Regions from separate parts of the Streptomyces sp. NPDC090741 genome, predicted to be linked through region 2. Evidence: riboswitches for the same ligand, from Rfam matches in the RefSeq annotation. Region 2 holds a riboswitch; the other holds the start of a gene.

Region 1 (9,487 bases), on a different contig from region 2:
GAAGACCTGGCCGTTGCCCGCGTAGAGGCCCACGTGGTGCAGGTCGCCGTAGAAGAGGACCAGGTCTCCGGGCTGGAGGTCGCTCTGACTGTAGATGCGCGTGCCGTCGTTGGCCTGCGTGGTGGTGACGCGGCTGATCTTGACGCCGGCCTGGGCGTAGGCCCACTGAGTCAGGCCCGAGCAGTCCCACGAGTCGGGGCCGGTGTCGCCCATGTGGTAGCTGTCGCCCTTCTGGGTGATCGCGGCGGCGAGGGCCGCCCCGCCCCGGCCCGAGCCCTTCACCGCACCCTTGGCGCCGGCGGCGTCCGCGGCGGCCTGGCCGTCCTTGGCCGCGTCACTCTTCAACTGGCCCCGCTCTTCGGTGGTCAGCGTGTTGAGGAGGGCCTGGGCGTCGGCGAGCTTGCTCTGGGCGGCCGCCTTCTTCTCGGCGAGTTCCTTGCGGACGGCTTCGAGGTCGGCGAGCTTGCCGGTGGCTTCCTGACGCTGCTGCGCGAGGCTGCGCTGCTTGGCCTGGATCTTCGTTATCGCCTCGACCTGCTTGCCGCTCACCTGCTGGAGCGTGGAGGCCTTGTCGAGGAAGGCATCCGGGTCGGAGGACATCAGGAGCAGCATGGACGGGTCGAGGCCGCCGCCGCGGTACTGGGCCGTCGCCATCGAACCGAGCGTGTTGCGCAGGCCGTTGAGCTCGTCCTGGCCGCGCGCGACCTGGTCCTGGAGCTGCGAGATCTCCTTCTCCAGCTTCTCCTGGCGGTCTTTGGCCCCGTTGAACTTCTCGGTGGCCTGCTCGGACTCCTCGTAGAGGGCATCGACCTTGCTCTTGACCTCGTCCTTGCTCGGCTTGGCCGGGGCGGCCATGGCCGACTGGGAGGAGAGGGCGACGGCCGCGGTGGCGAGGGCGGTGAGCACGCTCACGCGGGTGCGGGTCGGCGGCTTGGGTCGACGGTGGGACGCCACGAACGCGAGCTCCTTATGCCTGGAGCCGCCGATTACAGTCGCAGGCTCGGCAGCGCACCTCCGTCGTCACCCCGAATGAGTGAACTGCCGCACGAAGGTTTGAGCCGACCCTAGTGACCTCGCTGTGATCAGTTCAAATCCTGTAGGCAAAAAACTTGGCTGCCGACCAGGTTCTTTACCTACAGCCCACGCTCTGTGCAGGGCACTTGACGGTACGTTCCCTGTCCGCCTTGCCAAATCGGGCATTCCGTCGACGAGTTACGAAACGCGCGAAAGCCGCTTCAGCAACAAAGCGGACGTCACGGGCCGGGCGCCGGCCTTCGCCACGCCGTCGGCCACCTCGCGGTCGGTGGAGACCACGACCACCGGCCGGCCGGGCGGTTCCGCCCGTACCAACTGGCGGATCAGCTCGTCCGCCGTCACACCGGGCTTGGAGAACAGCACCCGTACCCCGCGCGGCGGCGCCAGCAGCACCGGGGCCGCCAGCTCCGCGCCGTCGAAGACGCAGGTCATCTCCGCGCCCGTCTGCGCGGCCAGCATCGACAGCCCGCCCAGCAGCCGCAGCCGCTGCTTCTCCAGCGGCATCGTCGGATAGCCGGTCTTCGTCACGTTGTAGCCGTCGACCACCAGATGGGCCTGGGGCAGCGCCAACAACTGGTCCAGCAGCGCCGGATCCGTCTCCGACAGGGCGCGTGCCGCGATGTCCTTCGGGGTCATCCGGCCCGGCTCCACGGCGTCCACGGTGTCGGCCGGCCGCGTCGACACCGGCGGCAGCGCCAGCTCGCGGCGCAGCCCCTGGGCAGCGTCCAGCACCGTGTCCAGCAGCAGCCGCAGCCGCATGTCCTCGACGCTGCGGCCCTCGCGGGTGGCCCGGCGGGAGGTCTCCAGCGCCGTCTCGACCTCCGCGAGGCGGGACTTGAGGCGCCGGGTCTCGCTCTCGGCGGCCGCCACCTGCGCGGCCGCGTCGCCCCGGATCCCGTCGATCACGGCGGTGACCTTGCGCAGGGCCGCCTCGCCGCGCTTCACATCGCTCTGGGCGCTGCGCAGCTTGCGCTGAAGCGATTCCGCTTCCTTGCGCACCGCGTCCAGCTCGGCCCGTACCTGCTCGCCGCCGAGGCGCTGCGCGTCCCGCGCCTGGGCCAGTTCCTCGCGCAGCCGGTCCAGTTCGCGCCGGGTCTCCTCGCCGACCCGCTCGGCGTCGGCGCGCTGCGCCTCCTCGCCCGCGGCGGCCACCAGCTTCACCCAGCCGACCGGGCGCAGTACGTACGCGGCGGCCGCCACGTCCAGCGGGTCCGCGGCGGCGGGCGGGGCGCCGGACTCCAGCGCTCCGGCCAGCTCGGCCTGGGCCTCGCGCAGCTTCTCGGCGACGCGGCCCCGGAAGACGGCGTCCGCCTCCACCGCCGCGGCCATGGCGTTGCCCGCGAACTTGGCGCGCCGGGTCGGGGTGAACCGGGCGTACTGGCGCAGCTGCGCCGGGAGGTCCGCGACCGTCAGTCCGCCGAAGGCGTCCGAGACGAGCGCGACGACCCGGCGCCGCACGCCTTCCGGCAGCGGGCGGTCGAGCACCTCGGCGGCGTCGCCGGCCGCGTCGGCCGGCTCAGCGCCGCTTGCTGGCTCCACAATCCGTCACCCCTACCGTCATTCACCTGTGGGCGGGGCTCCGTCAGGAGTCCGCGCCCGGCCTGTCCACGAGCTCGATCTGGTCCACCGCGTTGCACCACCGGCAGCGGACCGACTCGATGGTCTCATTGACCACCTCGCGCTCCTCGACCTTGGGCTCCCCGGCAAGATCCAGGTGGACGTACTCCACGACCTTCGACGAACGAGTGACGTCGAAACGCGTGAGGTTGCCGCACAGCGTGCAGCGCCACCGGGTGGTGTCGGTCGGCAGGGGAACCGTCATCAGGCCGCTCTCTCCTTCGTAGCTGATTCAATTAAAGCCGCCGTCCGCGTCAATCGGCGGACCGCAGCACGTAACCCTACGGCCTGCCGGTGCTCGGGGCGGGTCCACTTGGGTCATGCTCGATCGCATGATCGTAAAGTGGCAGGCCCTCCGGGAGGCCGCCCGGGGCCCGGTGGTCGTCCACGCGCTGATCGCGGGCTGCTGCGTGGTGTTCCTGCTCGGCCCGGCCTCGGGGACGAATCCCTCGTACGGGACGGGCGAGCGGCTGGTGGAGAGCGGGACCGCGTACTTCCGGCGCTGGGGCGTGGTCCCGGACGAGCTCTTCACCGGCTCGGCGCGGGCCCTGCTGACACCGCTGACCGCCCTGTTCGTGCACGGCGGCTGGCTGCACCTGCTCGGCAACATGCTGTTCCTGTACGTCTTCGGCGTGATGACGCAGGAGCGGATGGGGCGGCCGGAGTTCCTGTCCTTCTACATCTGTACGGGCTACCTGGCGCTGGCGGCGTACGCGGCGGCCAACGCCTCCTCGGCGCAGACGCTGGTGGGTGCGTCGGGCGCGATCTCGGCGGTGCTCGGAGCCTTCCTGTGCCTGTTCCCGCGGGCGCGGGTGACCAGCCTGTTCCCCTTCCTCCTCTTCCTACCGCTCCGCTTCCCCGCGTGGATGGTCCTGCTGTTCTGGTTCGCCCTCCAGTGGGTGGCGGCGCACCGCGCGGGCAGCGGCCCGGGGGTGGCATACCTCGCCCACCTGGTGGGCTTCTCGCTGGGCTTCGTCTACGCGTGGGTGCGCTATCGGCGTACGACTAGAGTGAGGCGACCAGCGACGGCCACCGAGGGAGACAGCCAACCGTGATCACCGCGATCGTGCTCATCAAGACCAGCGTGGACCGCATCCCCGAGATCGCCGAGTCGATCGCCGCGCTGGACAGCGTCAGCGAGGTCTACTCCGTCACGGGGACGTACGACCTGATCGCCCTGGTCCGCGTGGCCCGCCACGAGAACCTCGCGGACATCATCCCGGGCCGCATCAGCAAGATCCCGGGCGTCGAGGCGACGGACACCCACGTGGCCTTCCGCACGTACTCCCAGCACGACCTGGAAGCGGCCTTCGCCATCGGCCTCGACGCCTGACGCCTCCGGCGCGGCTCACGGTGCGCCGGGCTCCGCCCCAGCCGCCACCCGGCCGCACGGTACCGCGTGCGCGGCAAAGCGTCCCAGCGGCTCGGAGACCCGGCAGGCTGTCGCCGGGCCGAGCCGGGCGGCTCCTGCCAGGCGTGGGGCCAGGTGTCCCACGACGTGTTGTACGCGGGCACCCGCTCCGCGAGGCCGGGGGAGCGGTTCACCCTCCCCGCAGGCCCGGACGGTCGGTATCGGATCCCAGTAGGTCATGATCCGTACGGCGTCAGACGGCCGGCACGCAGCGGCCTTCCTCGGTGCGGTACTGCCACTTGGCTCCGGAGGTGACCAGTTCCTTCACGGCGCCCACGAAGCGGTCGACGTGCTCGTCCGGGGTGCCGGCGCCGAAGCTGACGCGGATCGCGTTCAGGGAGCGCTCGCCCGGGGCCGCCTCGGGGGCTCCGCACTCCCCCTGGGCCTGCGGCTCGCTGCCCAGCAGGGTGCGGACCAGCGGGTGGGCGCAGAACAGGCCGTCGCGGACGCCGATCCCGTACTCCGCCGACAGCGCCGCCGCGAAGTGCGAGCTGTTCCAGCCGTCCACCACGAAGGAGATGACGCCGACCCGGGGGGAGTCGTCGCCGAAGAGGGACAGGATGCGGACGGCCGGGACCTCCGCCAGGCCCTCGCGGACCTTGGCGATCAGGTGCCGCTCGCGGGCGACGAGGCCGTCGAAGCCCGCCTCGGTCAGGGCCTTGCAGGCCGAGGCGATCGAGTACACGCCGATCACGTTCGGGGAGCCGGCCTCGTGGCGGGCCGCCGTCGTGTGCCACTCGACGTCGACGCCGCCGTCCGCGCGGCGGGCGACCTTGCGGGAGGCGCCGCCGCCGGCCAGGTACGGCTCCGCCTGCTGCAGCCAGTCCGCGCGGCCGGCCAGCACGCCCGAGCCGAACGGCGCGTACAGCTTGTGCCCGGAGAAGGCCACCCAGTCCACGTCCAGCTCCTGAACGGAAACGGGGTGGTGCGGGGCCAGCTGGGCGGCGTCCAGGACGATCCGCGCGCCGTGGGCGTGCGCCGCGGCGGCGAGCTCCTTCACCGGCCACAGCTCACCGGTGACGTTGGACGCGCCGGTGACGCAGACCAGCGCCGGGCCGTAGGGCTCCCGCCCGGCCAGCGCCCGCTCCAGGCTCTCCACGGCCTGGGCCGGGGTCCGCGGCGCGTTGAGGTACGTGACCTGCGCGTCCCCCCACGGCAGCAGCGAGGCGTGGTGCTCGGTCTCGAAGACGAACACCTGGCAGCCGGCCGGCAGCACGGCGGCGAGCAGGTTCAGCGAGTCGGTGGTGGACCGGGTGAAGATCACCTGATCGGACGGACGGCAGTCGAGGAACTCGGCGACCGTCACCCGGCTCTGCTCGAAGAGGTCCGTGGACAGCTGGGAGAGGTAGCCCGCGCCGCGGTGGACGCTGCCGTAGTACGGGGCGTAGGCGGCGACGTCGTCCCAGACCCGCTGCAGCGCGGGGGCGCTGGCCGCGTAGTCGAGAGCCGCGTACGTGACCTCGCCGCCGGTGACAAGCGGGACGGTGACGTCCCGGCCGAGGACCGGCAGGGGCTGGGCACAGGCGGGGTCGACGGCGGCGGTGGCGGTGGTGACGGCGGCGTTCGGGTACGTGGACATGGCGGTATCTCCCGGCAGGACAGGCTGAATGGCTTCGGACGGCCCGTACGTGGGTGCACGCTGCACGCATCCGCGGAAACGGGTATGCGGATGCGCGGATGCACATGTGCCAGTGGTACGGGAGTTACCTCGACGCACGGACGACTCAGGACCGCACGGAGGGTGAAGAAGGGGCGGAGTCGCCCTATCGCATTCGCTTGCTCACGGAAAAGCTCCTCGAGAGACCAGGACCCCTGGTGTCGAGGGATCCGCGCTTGCCGCAGGCCTTTCTGCCTGCGACCTGGTCATCACCCGGGGCACCCCGCCACGGAAGGAGGGTTGCCGGACAGCGAGCCGGGGCCAAAACGCTGTCACTCGTGACCTGGTCAGCATCCTGCCACAAGATCCCCCACGCACAAGACCCCGGTCCGCATGCTGGACCGGGGCCTTGGCCGGAAACGATCAGGCGTTGCTGGCCGCCACCCAGCGGTCCAGGGCCGCGCGGGCCGCGCCCGAGTCGATGGACTCGGCCGCGCGGGCGATCGCGGTGCGGATCTGGTCCTCCAGGGGGCCCGTGCCCGGGTCCAGGGCCACCAGGGCCGCCGCCGAGTTCAGCAGGACCGAGTCGCGCACCGGGCCCGTCTCACCGGCCAGCAGCCGGCGTGCCACGTCCGCGTTGTACGAGGCGTCCGCGCCCCGCAGCGCCGAGACGTCGACCAGCGGGATGCCGACGTCGCGCGGGTCGAACGACTGCTCGTCCACCCGGCCGTCGCGGACCCACCACACCCGGGAGGTCGCGGTCGTCGTCAGCTCGTCCAGACCGTCGTCCCCGCGGAACACCAGCGCCGAGGAGCCCCGCTCCGCCAGTACGCCCGCCACGATGGGCGCCACCCGCGCGTCCGCCACGCCCGTGGCCTGCGCCCGTACCCGCGCCGGGTTGGTCAGCGGGCCGAGGAAGTTGAACGTGGTCCGGATGCCCAGCTCCTTGCGGGCCGCCGCCACGTGCCGCAGCGCCGGGTGGAACTTCACCGCGAAGCAGAAGGTGATGCCGGCCTCCTCCGCGACCTCGACCACCCGCGCCGGGGTGAGGTCCAGGTTGACCCCGAGCTTCTCCAGCACGTCCGAGGAACCGCTCGCGGAGGACGCGGCCCGGTTGCCGTGCTTGACCACCTTGGCGCCCGTACCGGCCACCACGATCGAGGACATCGTGGAGATGTTCACCGTTTTGGCCCCGTCGCCGCCGGTGCCGACGATGTCCACCGTCCGGCCCGGCACCTCGATCAGGTTGGCGTGCCCGTACATGGACCGTACGAGGCCGTTGATCTCCGCGACCGTCTCCCCCTTGGCCCGCAGCGCCACCACGAAGCCGGCGATCTGGGCGTCCGTGGCCTCCCCGCGCATGATCCGGTCCATGGCCCAGGCGGTCTCGTCGGCGCGCAGGTCCTGGCCGGTCAGCAGGGCGTCGAGGACGCCCGGCCAGCCGCGGGCCGCCACGCTGTCGCCGCCTGCCGGGGTCGCAACGTTCATGGTCCGCTCCTGCTGTTGATCGGCCACCCCGTGTCGGGGCCCACTCGAATGGGAAGGGCTTCAGCCTATCCAGCCCCGGGGACGGCAAAGAGCCCCGTCCGGACACTGGACGGGGCTCTTGCCGTGGCGACACCAGAACTGACCTGAATCAGTCCCTCAAGCGGGATCAGTGGTGGCCGTGGCCGCTCTGGATCTCCTTGTACTCCTCCACCGTGGGCTTCGGAATCTGGTTGTTCTCGGCGTAGAAGCCCTTGCTGAGCTTCGCGCGGAGCTTCTCCTTGCGGCCGACCTTGCGCTCGACGCCGTTCTCGTCGACCGTCGGGCCGATCTCGACCGGCTTGTACTGCTCGTGCGCGGTCAGCGTGTGCAGCTTGCCCTGCGAGAGCGGCTCGTGGATCTCGACGAACTCACCGTGCGGCAGGCGCTTGATGATGCCGGTCTCGCGACCGTGCAGCACCTTGTCGTGGTCCCGGCGCTGGAGGCCGAGGCAGATGCGCTTGGTGACGATGAACGCGAGGACCGGGACGACGAAGAAGCCGATCCGGACGAACCACGTGATGTTGTTGATCGAGAGGTGGAAGTACTGCGCGAACATGTCGTTTCCACCGCCGATCAGCAGCACGATGTACTCCGCGATCCAGGCGACACCGAAGGCCGTACGGGTCGGGACGTTGCGCGGGCGGTCCAGGATGTGGTGCTCGCGCTTGTCCCCGGTGACCCAGGACTCGATGAACGGCCAGGCGGCGATCGAGCCCAGCACGACCGGGAAGATGACCAGCGGGATGAACACGCCCAGGACGAGGGTGTGGCCCCACAGGTTGATCTCCCAGCCCGGCATCGCACGGATCAGGCCTTCCGGCATACCCATGTACCAGTCGGGCTGCGCACCGGTGGACACGTGGTCCGGACGGTACGGGCCGATCGCCCAGATCGGGTTGATCGAGGCGATCGCCGCGATGGCCGCGATGACACCGAAGACCAGGAAGAAGAAGCCTCCGGCCTTGGCCATGTAGACCGGCAGCAGCGGCATGCCGACGACGTTGTTGTTCGTCTTGCCGGGACCCGCGAACTGGGTGTGCTTGTGGTAGAAGACCAGGATCAGGTGGGCCACCAGCAGGCCCATCATGATGCCGGGCAGCAGCAGGATGTGGATCGAGTAGAACCGCGCGACGAAGTCGCCGCCGGGGAACTCGCCGCCGAAGAGGAAGAACGAGATGTACGTGCCGACGATCGGCACGGACAGGATCGCGCCCTCCATGAAGCGGACACCGGTGCCCGAGAGCAGGTCGTCCGGCAGGGAGTAACCGGTGAAACCGGTGAACATGCCGAGGACCAGCAGCAGGAAGCCGAAGATCCAGTTGACCTCGCGCGGCTTGCGGAACGCGCCGGTGAAGAAGACGCGCATCATGTGCACGACCATGCCGGCGACGAAGATCAGCGCCGCCCAGTGGTGGATCTGCCGGATGAGCAGACCACCGCGGACGTCGAAGCTGATGTCCAGCGTCGAGGCGAAGGCCTCGGACATCTGGACGCCCTGCATCGGCACGTACGAGCCGTGGTACACGACCTCGTTCATGCTCGGGTGGAAGAACAGCGTCAGGTACACACCCGTGAGGATGATGATGATGAAGCTGTAGAGGCAGATCTCACCCAGCATGAAGGACCAGTGGTCCGGGAAGATCTTGCGCATGTTGGACTTGGCCAGGCTGTAGATGCCCAGCCGTCCGTCGGCCCAGTCCGCTACCCGCTCGCCCTTGGAGGGCGCCGGTCGCTTCGTGTCAGTGGCAGTGCTCATCCGCGCTCCCAGAATGCAGGACCGACGGGCTCTTCGAAGTCGCCGAGCGCTTCGAGGAAGCCTTCACCGTTCACGCCGATCCGCAGCTGCGGAAGCGCGTGGCCGGCCGGACCGAAGATGACTCGGGCGCCGTCGGAGAGGTCGAAGGTGGACTGGTGGCACGGGCAGAGCACGTGGTGGGTCTGCTGCTCGTACAGGCTGATCGGGCAGCCGACGTGGGTGCAGATCTTCGAGTAGGCCACGATGCCCTCGTGGGACCACTCGAGTTCCTGCTTGTCCTTGATGTCCTCCGGCTTGATGCGGACGATCATCAGGGCGGCCTTGGCGATCTGCGTCTGGAAGTCGTGCTGCTCCTCCTCCAGGCCCTCGGGCCTGGCGAAGGTCAGCGAACCGACCAGCACGTCCTCGGGACGCAGCGGCTCCTTCGTGTTGTCGTTGATGAGCAGCTTGCCCCGGGCCCACACGGTCTTGCGCAGCTTCTCCTCGGGCAGCGGGCCCAGGTCGCGCATGATCATGAGAGCGGACAGCGGCAGCATCGACAGCG
Region 2 (9,487 bases):
GCGTCGCTGGTCGATCGCGCCGGGGCTAGACGGCGAGCTTGACCATGTCCGCCTGCGGACCCTTCTGGCCCTGCGAGATCTCGAACTCGACCCGCTGACCCTCTTCAAGGGTGCGGTACCCGTCCATCTGGATGGCGCTGTAGTGGACGAACACATCCGCACCACCGTCGACCGCGATGAAGCCGTAGCCCTTCTCCGCGTTGAACCACTTGACGGTGCCCTGAGCCATGCCTAACTCCCCTATTACTGGCCCTTGCGCAGGACCGCACTTCGCGGTCCCGGGTCAGAACTTGCGCCGGAACGCCTCGACCGGGGCTGAATGTATCCGCACCGCTGCTGTCTGCAACAGGTCAATCCGACGAGAATTCTGGACACGGGGATACATTGAAATAGAGTGAAAAGTTGGCATATTCCCGGGCAACTCGGACCCGGCATATCTCGCCAAAGCCCCATACCGCACTTGCACATTGACTCAATGTCAACCATCACGCGACCCGCTCATATGCGGCGGGCAAGAACGGCGGAGGGGACTTCCCCAACTCTACCGCGCCCAACCAAGCAGAATTACCCCCTCCGCTTTTACCGGAGGGGGTAATTCTGGGCTTTCGCGTGTTAGCAGCCGCCGGCGACGGCGGGAATGATCGAGACGCCCGCGCCGTCCGGCGTCACCGCGTCCAGACCGCCCTCGAAGCGCACGTCGTCGTCGTTGACGTAGACGTTCACGAAGCGGCGCAGCTTGCCCTGGTCGTCCAGGACGCGGGCGGCGATGCCCGGGTGGCTCACTTCCAGGGAGGCGATGACCTCGGAGAGGGTCGCGCCCTCGGCGGAGACCTCGGCCTGGCCGCCGGTGTAGGTGCGCAGGATGGTGGGGATGCGGACGTTGACGCTCATGGCGCTACCGCCTTTCCGGGTGCGAGGGGGAGATCGGGGATCAGGCCAGGCCGGCGGCGCGGAACGCGTCCAGGCTCGGGCGGATGGTGGCGGTCTGCCCGCTGTCCGCAGCCACCGCCTCCAGGGTCTTGAGGCCGTCACCGGTGTTGAGGACCACCGTGGTCAGCGCCGGGTCGAGCTGCCCGTTCTCGATGAGCTTCTTGGTCACGCCGACGGTCACGCCGCCCGCGGTCTCGGCGAAGATGCCCTCGGTCTGCGCGAGGATCTTGATGGCCTCGACGACCTGCTCGTCGGTGACGTCCTCGACGTAGCCGCCCGTACGGCGGGCGATGTCCAGGACGTACGGGCCGTCGGCCGGGTTGCCGATGGCGAGCGACTTGGCGATGGTGTTCGGCTTCTGCGGGCGGACCACGTCGTGGCCGGCCTTGAAGGCGGTGGAGACCGGGGAGCAGCCCTCGGCCTGCGCGCCGAAGATCTTGTACGGCTTGTCCTCGACGAGCCCGAGCTTGATCAGCTCCTGCAGACCCTTGTCGATCTTCGTCAGCTGCGAGCCGGACGCGATCGGGATCACGATCTGGTCGGGCAGCTGCCAGCCGAGCTGCTCGCAGATCTCGTACGCCAGGGTCTTGGAGCCCTCGCCGTAGTACGGACGCAGGTTGACGTTGACGAAGCCCCAGCCCTCGCCGAGCGGGTCGCCGATGAGCTCGGAGCAGAAGCGGTTGACGTCGTCGTAGTTGCCCTCGATGCCGATGAGGTCGCCGCCGTACACACCGGCCATGACGACCTTGCCCTGCTCCAGGTCGTGCGGGATGAACACGCAGGAGCGGAAGCCGGCCCGGGCGGCCGCGGCGCCGACGGCGCCGGCCAGGTTGCCGGTGGAGGAGCAGGACAGGGTGGTGAATCCGAAGGCGCGGGCGGCCTCGACGGCGATGGCCACGACGCGGTCCTTGAAGGAGTGCGTCGGGTTGCCGGAGTCGTCCTTGACGTACAGCTTGCCCGTGACGCCGAGCTCCTTGGCCAGGTTGGCCGCGTCCACGAGCTTGGTGAAGCCGGGGTTCAGGCTGGGCTTGGAGGCCACGTCCGCGGGGACGGGCAGCAGCGGGGCGTAGCGCCAGATGTTGTTCGGGCCGGCCTCGATCGCGGCGCGCAGCGCCTCGGGGTCTGCGGTGGGAAGGTCGTAGGCGACTTCCAGCGGACCGAAGCACTCGACGCAGGCGAAGATGGGTCCGAGTTCGAATCGGGTACCGCACTCACGACACGAGAGGCCGGTGGCAGGTCCGAGATCGACAGAGGTGGCAACAGTCTGTGCAGCCATGATGGCGAGGCCCTTTCTCCTCATCTTCCCCATGGCGCACTTCGCCATGAGACGGAATTGGCACCTTCCCTAGCCGGGGACCTCGCTGCCGCAAGCAAGCGCGAGAACCGACTGGAGGGTTGCCGGGGCTTCAACGGGCCGTGTCCCTCTGCCCCTCTGGATGAGCGGTATGGCACCGGGCCGCGCGCTCTGCGGCGCGTCCGGGCGTTTGTACGCGGGGACCCCCGGCATGCGGTGGTCCTTCGCGTTGTTCAAGACTGTAACTGAAGGTCCGGGCGGTTGAGACAGCCGTCCGAACCGCGAGATGGATCACTTTTCGGCCGAAACCGCCGAGGAGCGAGCGACGACCAGGGAGTGCTGAACGTGCTGGAAGAGGTGGAGCGCTGGTTCGCGGACCGCTCCTGGTCCGCGGCCGACCGACCGCTCGACCAGCTGCTTTCCGCCAAGCGGGCGGCGGGCACCACGGTCAGCGTCGTCCTGCCCGCGCTCGACGAGGAGGAGACGGTCGGCGCGATCGTCGAGGTGATCCGGCGCGATCTGATCGACGGGCTTCCGCTGCCGCTGGTCGACGAACTGGTCGTGATCGACTCGGGCTCCACCGACCGGACCGCCGAGGTGGCCGCCAAGGCCGGCGCCCGGGTGGTGCACCGCGACGACATCCTGCCGCGGATCCCGGCCGTGCACGGCAAGGGCGAGGTGCTGTGGCGCTCGCTGCTGGCGACCACCGGGGACGTCGTCTGCTTCGTGGACGCGGACCTGCGGGACTTCTCCTCCGCCTTCGTGTCCGGAACCGTGGGCCCGCTGCTGACCGAGCCCGACGTGCAGTTCGTCAAGGCGATGTACGACCGCCCGCTCGGGGACGCTCCGGGCCAGGGCGGCCGGGTCACCGAGCTGGTCGCCCGTCCGCTCCTCAATCTCCACTGGCCGCAGCTGGCCGGCTTCGTCCAGCCGCTGGGCGGCGAGTACGCCGTGCGCCGGGCCCTGCTGGAACGTTTGCCCTTCCCCGTCGGGTACGGGGTCGAGCTCGGCCTGCTGGTGGACGCGCTGCACACCGTCGGACTGGACGCGCTGGCCCAGGTGGACGTGGGCGTACGGCTCCACCGCCATCAGGACGGCCGGGCGCTGGGCCGCATGGCCGCGGCGATCTACCGGACGGCGCAGCTGCGGCTCTCGCGCGGGCATCTCGTACGGCCGGAGCTGACGCAGTTCGAGCGCGGCCCGGAGGGGTTCACGCCGCGCACGTACGCCGTGGACACCGAGGAGCGGCCGCCGATGGCCGGGGTCAAGGAGTACTCCGGTCGCCGGGTGGCGTGAGGGAACTGACGTTTGAGCGGGCGGGCCCCGGGCTAGGTTCGCCGCATGGCTTCCCAGGTACTCGTTGCAGCGAACCGCGGCCCGCTCTCCTACGCACTCGACGACGACGGCACCCTCACGGCCCGGCGCGGCGGGGGCGGACTCGTCTCCGGCCTCTCCGCCGCCCTCGCCCGCCAGCCGGAGGCGCTGTGGATCTGCGCGGCGCTGTCGGACGCGGACCGGGAGGCGGTCCGCCGGTGCGTTTCCGAGCCCGGCGTCCGGATGCTGGACATCGATCCCACGACGTACGACGACGCGTACAACGGCATCGCGAACTCGGTGCTGTGGTTCACCCACCACCACCTGTACGACATCCCGCGCGAGCCGGTCTTCGACGCGCGGTTCCGGCGGCAGTGGCAGTCGTACGCCGCGTACAACCACGCCTTCGCGCTGGCGCTGGCCGAGGAGGCGGGCGAGGGCGCGGCGGTGCTCGTGCAGGACTACCACCTGGCGCTGGTCCCGGGTGAGCTGCGGGAGCTGCGGCCCGACCTGAAGATCAGCCACTTCACGCACACCCCGTGGGCCTCGCCGGAGTTCCTGGAGATGCTCCCCGACGACATCCGCTCGCAGCTGGTGTGGGGGATGCTCGGAGCGGACATCGTGGGCTTCCACACCTGGGCGTGGGCGGACAGCTTCATGGCCGGCGCACACCTGGACGACGAGCGGGGCGTGGCCGAGCCGTGCTCCCCGCCGGGGACGGGTGAGCGGTTCGTCGAGAAGGTCCCGCGCGGCCCGGTGCGGCACCGGCGCACGGACGTGGCCGTGTACCCGCTGGGCGTGGACGGGGACGAGCTGCGGGCGCTGGCGCACCGGCCGGAGGTGAACGACAAGCTGGCGGCGCTGCGGGCGGAGGCCGGGGACCGCAAGACGATCGTCCGGGTGGACCGGACGGAGCTGTCGAAGAACATCATTCGGGGGCTGCTGGCCTACCGGGAGCTGCTGACGGTGCACCCCGAGTGGCGCGGGCGGGTGGTGCACCTGGCGTCGGCGTACCCGTCCCGGCAGGACCTGGCGGTGTACCGGTCCTACACGGAGGCGGTACGGGAGCTGGCGGAGCGGATCAACGAGGAGTTCGGTACGGAGGACTGGCAGCCGGTGCTGGTGTCGGTGCAGGACGACTTCGCCCGCTCCCTGGCGGCGTACCGGCTGGCGGACGTGGCGCTGGTCAACCCGGTACGGGACGGGATGAACCTGGTGGCGAAGGAGATCCCGGTGGTGTCGGACGCGGGGTGCGCCCTCGTGCTGTCGACGGGTGCGGGGGCGTACGGGGAGCTCCGCGAGGACGCGCTGACGGTGAACCCGTACGACGTGACGGCGACGGCCGAGGCCCTGCACGCGGCGCTGGCCATGCCGGCGGGTGAGCGGCTTGAGCGCACGAAGCGCCTGGCCGCCGCCGCCACGGCCCTCCCCCCGACGGACTGGTTCACGGCCCAGCTGGACGCCCTGCGCGAGGCGTGACCGCCGCCGCGGTGCGGGGCCCTGAAGGCCCCGCGGGGCCCCGTCAGCCGCGGATGGCCTCGGCCAGGACGGCCAGGAAGTCCGCCACCGCGCCGGGGCCCGGCAGGACCAGGTCCGCCCGGGCGGCGAGCTCCGGGACCTCGGCGGAGCCGCTGCACACCAGCAGCCCGGGCAGACCGTCGGCCCGGCGCTTCTCCACCGCGGAGTACGCGGCGAGGTCGCCGAGGTCGTCGCCCGCGTACAGGACCGCCTCCGCGCCCCGTTCCGCCACGAACTCCGACAGGGCGACACCCTTGTCCATGCCCGGCGGACGCAGCTCCAGGACCGCCCGGCCCGGCTCCACCATGAGCCCGTGGCGGGCGGCCAGTTCGGCCAGGGGTTCGCGCAGCGCCGCGAAGGCCGCCGCCGGGTCGTCCGCGCGCCGGGTGTGGACGGCCAGCGCCCGGCCCTTCTCCTCGATCCAGGTACCGCGCCAGGCGCCGATGGAGTCCAGGAACCCGGGCAGCTCGGCCCGTACGGCGGCGACTCCCGGGTGCTCGGCCGGCGCGTGGACGATGCCGGTCACCGCGTCCCAGCGCTCGGCGCCGTAGTGGCCGAGGACGACGAGGTGCTCCAGCCCGGGGACACCGGCGAAGCCCCCGTAGCGGACGGCGACACCGGCCGGCCGGCCGGTGATCACGGCCACCGAGTCGACCTCGGGGGCGAGTGCGGAGAGGGCCGGGACGGCCCTGGGGTGGGCCCGGGCCTGGTCCGGGTCGGGGACGATCTCGGCGAGGGTGCCGTCGAAGTCGAGTGCGACGACGGAACGGCGGGGTGCGCGGAGCAGGGCTTCGAGGCCCTCGCGTCCGGCAGCGGTGACGGGCATCGGCAAGTCGTGCGGATGGCTCCCCATACGGACGACCCTAACGGCCCCGCCGGGTCACGGCTACGGCGCGCGAGGGCCTGGCGAAGGCCTGGGGGTGACCGTCCCTCAGCGCCGGGCCCGCTGGGCCTCGCGGATGCGGCGGAGCCGGTTGACGGTGCCGGGGGCGTGGGCCAGCGCCCGCGGGTCGTCCATCAGCACGTTGAGCAGCTGGTAGTAGCGGACCGGGGTGAGCCCCAGCCCTTCCCGTATCGCCCGCTCCTTGGCCCCGGGCCCGGGCCAGGTGCGTCCCTCGTACGCGAGCACCGCGGCCTCGGTGGCCGTCAGCCCCACGTCGTCCGTCATACCGCCAGATTAACGCCGCCCTGTGACACCCACCCGGCCCACACCCACCCGGCCCACGCCCCTCGGGCCACACCGCTCGGGCCACGCCCCTCGGCCCACGCCGCTCGGACCACGCCCCTCGGCGCCCGCCCTCAGTGCGCGTCCGCCCTGCGCGCCGACTCCGCGATGTCCTCCAGGACCTTCGCCGGCTGCCCTCCCGGCTGCACGCTCTTGCCGATGTTCTGCTTGACGTCCTCGCTCACCCCGGCCCAGGACTTCTTGCCGACCGGGTAGAGCCGCGCGTTCGGCAGCGCCTGCAGGAACGTCTTCAGCTGCGTGGCCGAGCCGCCCGTACTGGCGTCCATCGCCCGGTAGCCGGTCGTCGTGACCGGCAGCAGGTCGTACTTGTTGGTGAAGGCCGTCACGTTCTTCGCCTCGTACAGGTAGTCCAGGAACTTCCCGGACTCCTTGCGGTGGCCGTTCTTGAAGGCCATCACCCAGTCCGCGACGCCCATCGCCGGGTGGTCGGTCCCGTCGGCGGTCGGCATGGCCACCATGCCGAATTTCACGCCCTTCTCCGCCGCCTGCTTCAGCAGCGTGGGGTGACCGTTGAGCATGCCGACCTCGCCCCGCGTGAAGGCGTCGAACGCCGCCTGCCGGTCGGTCTTCGCCGGTTCCAGCGGTCCGGTCAGCCCCTGGCCGACCATCTTGTCGCGCAGGAACTCGAACGTCTTGATGTTGTCCGCGGAGTCGATCGAGTAGGCCTCTTCGTTGTCGGTGTAGCCGCCACCGCCCGCGAGCATCCACATCATCGTCTCGGCCTGCGCCTCCTCGCGGCCCAGCGGCAGCGCGAGCGGCGTCGGCACGCCCGCGGCCTTGAGCTTCTTCGCGGCGGCCTCCAGGTCGGTCCAGCTCTTCGGCTGCCAGCCGCCCTTGGCGTCCTTCGGCATGACCCCGGCGTCCGTCAGCAGCTTCTCGTTGTAGAAGAGCAGGCGGGTGCTGGCCACGAAGGGCATCCCGTACTGGACCCGCCGGACCTTGCCGGCGTCCGCGAGCGGCGCCAGGAAGTCGGCCTCGGTGCTGACGGAGAGCAGCTCCTCCGCCGTGTAGAGCTTGCCGGCGGCCGCGTAGTCGGCGTAGGCGCCGATCTGCGCGATGTCGGGGGCCTTGCCGGCCTTGACCATCTCCGCGACCTTGGCGTCGACCTCGGACCAGGAGTAGACGCTGACCTCGACCTTGACGCCGGGGTGGTCCTTCTGGAAGCCGGCGGCGAGGTCCTTCCAGTAGCCCGCCGAGGAGTTCTGCGGATTGTCCCCGTAGTCGGCCGCCACGACCCGCAGGGTCACCTCGTTGTCACCCGTGAGACTCCCCACGGCTCCGCAGCCCGTCAGTGCCGCGGCGGTCAGGCTCAGCGCGGCGCCGGTCGCGGCCAGGCTCAGGTAACGGCCCTTCACAGTTCTCGATCCACCCCTTGTTGTACGTACGATCCACGTAAGGTCTACACCACTTTGGCGGCTCGTCCACATCCGGAACGCACGGTGTCCCGTTCGCGGCCCGACCAAGGTCTTCGATTTTGTATGGCCACTCAACAATCCCCTCCAATGGACTAGACCTTTCCCCGCCGAGCACGCGAGACTGTCACCTGTGAAACCCGTGAAACACGTCATCGCCCTCGATGTGGGCGGCACCGGGATGAAGGCCGCCCTCATCGCCGACGACGGCGCCCTGCTGCACGAAGCGCGCCGCGCCACCGGCCGCGACCGGGGCCCCGACGCCGTCGTCGAGACGATCCTGGAGTTCGCCGCCGAGCTTTCCGGGCTCGGCCGCGAGCGCTTCGGAGTACCCGCCAGCGCGGCCGGCGTCGCCGTCCCCGGCATCGTCGACGCCGAGAACGGGATCGCCGTCTACGCGGCGAACCTGGGCTGGCGCGACGTACCGATGCGCGAGCTGCTCAGCAGGCGGCTCGGCGGCATCCCGGTGGCCCTGGGCCACGACGTCCGCACGGGCGGACTCGCCGAAGGCCGCATCGGCGCCGGCCGGGGCGCCGACCGCTTCCTGTTCGTCCCCCTCGGCACCGGCATCGCCGGCGCCATCGGCATCGCCGGCCGCATCGAGGCCGGCGCCCACGGCTACGCCGGCGAGATCGGCCACATCGTGGTCCGCCCCGGCGGCCCCGCCTGCGGCTGCGGCCAGTACGGCTGCCTGGAGACCCTCGCCTCCGCATCCGCCGTCAGCCGCGCCTGGGCGGCCGCCTCCGGCGACCCGTCCGCGGACGCCGCGGACTGCGCCAAGGCCGTCGAGTCCGGCGACGCGCGCGCCCACGAGGTGTGGCTGGCCGCGGTCGGCGCCCTCGCCGACGGCCTGGTCACCGCGATCACCCTGCTGGACCCGCGCACGCTGATCATCGGTGGCGGGCTCGCCGAAGCGGGGGAAACCTTGTTCACACCACTACGGACGGCCGTCGAGGAGCGCGTGACGTTCCAGCGGCTGCCCGACATCGTTCCGGCGGCCCTCGGGGACACCGCCGGATGCCTGGGCGCAGGGCTGCTCGCCTGGGACCTACTCGCCACGGAGGTACCTGCCTGATGTCCGGAAGCGCACACAGCACCGTTCTCTCCGGCGCCAGGGTGGTCCTGCCCACCGGGACCGTGGCGGGCGGCCGCGTCATCGTCGACGGCGAGCGCATCTCCGGCAGCGCCGGCGAGGGCGCGCGGATCGTCGACCTGTCCGGACACTGGCTCGTCCCCGGCTTCGTGGACATGCACAACCACGGCGGAGGCGGCGCCTCCTTCACCTCCGGCACCGCCGAGGAGGTCCTCAAGGGCGTACGGACCCACCGCGAGCACGGCACCACCACGCTCGTCGCCTCCACCGTCACGGGCGACCTGGACGAACTGGCCCGCCGCGCCGGGCTGCTCGCCGAGCTGACGCAGGCGGGCGAGATCGCCGGCATCCACTTCGAGGGGCCGTTCATCAACCCCTGCCGCAAGGGCGCGCACAAGGAGGACCTGCTCCGCGACCCCGACCCGGCCGAGGTCCGCAAGCTGATCGACGCCGCGCACGGCGCCGCCCGGATGTTCACCCTCGCCACCGAGCTCCCGGGCGGGCTGGACTCCGTACGGCTGCTGGCCGAGCACGGGGTCATCGCCGCGATCGGCCACACCGACTCCACGTACGAGCAGACCCGCCAGGCCATCGACGCGGGCGCGACCGTGGCCACCCACCTCTACAACGCGATGCCCGGCATGGAGCACCGCGCCCCCGGCCCGATCGCCGCGCTGCTG

Evidence for each region. Region 2 has a riboswitch for S-adenosylmethionine ahead of thrC (threonine synthase). Riboswitches for the same ligand answer to the same signal wherever they lie in the genome.
Region 1: linked by a shared signal. The riboswitch ahead of ACIQU4_RS23915 (aminotransferase class V-fold PLP-dependent enzyme) and the one ahead of thrC (threonine synthase) in region 2 are both predicted to bind S-adenosylmethionine.

What each region holds. Positions count from the first base shown of each region.
Region 1 covers NZ_JBIVXF010000009.1:50,951-60,437, reverse strand. Annotated here, with positions in the region: gene ACIQU4_RS23940 (NlpC/P60 family protein) at 1-954, opposite strand, end outside; gene ACIQU4_RS23935 (NYN domain-containing protein) at 1,213-2,577, opposite strand; gene ACIQU4_RS23930 (hypothetical protein) at 2,618-2,857, opposite strand; gene ACIQU4_RS23925 (rhomboid family intramembrane serine protease) at 2,985-3,707, shown strand; gene ACIQU4_RS23920 (Lrp/AsnC family transcriptional regulator) at 3,704-3,985, shown strand; gene ACIQU4_RS23915 (aminotransferase class V-fold PLP-dependent enzyme) at 4,257-5,642, opposite strand; SAM riboswitch class IV at 5,888-6,004, opposite strand; gene trpD (anthranilate phosphoribosyltransferase) at 6,084-7,148, opposite strand; gene ACIQU4_RS23905 (cytochrome bc complex cytochrome b subunit) at 7,315-8,943, opposite strand; gene ACIQU4_RS23900 (Rieske 2Fe-2S domain-containing protein) at 8,940-9,487, opposite strand, start outside.
Region 2 covers NZ_JBIVXF010000004.1:433,364-442,850, forward strand. Annotated here, with positions in the region: gene ACIQU4_RS14125 (cold-shock protein) at 26-229, opposite strand; gene ACIQU4_RS14130 (MoaD/ThiS family protein) at 613-891, opposite strand; gene thrC (threonine synthase) at 932-2,206, opposite strand; SAM riboswitch class I at 2,224-2,373, opposite strand; gene ACIQU4_RS14140 (glucosyl-3-phosphoglycerate synthase) at 2,570-3,520, shown strand; gene ACIQU4_RS14145 (trehalose-6-phosphate synthase) at 3,566-5,017, shown strand; gene otsB (trehalose-phosphatase) at 5,061-5,909, opposite strand; gene ACIQU4_RS14155 (DUF3263 domain-containing protein) at 5,988-6,224, opposite strand; gene ACIQU4_RS14160 (extracellular solute-binding protein) at 6,356-7,657, opposite strand; gene ACIQU4_RS14165 (ROK family protein) at 7,857-8,789, shown strand; gene nagA (N-acetylglucosamine-6-phosphate deacetylase) at 8,789-9,487, shown strand, end outside.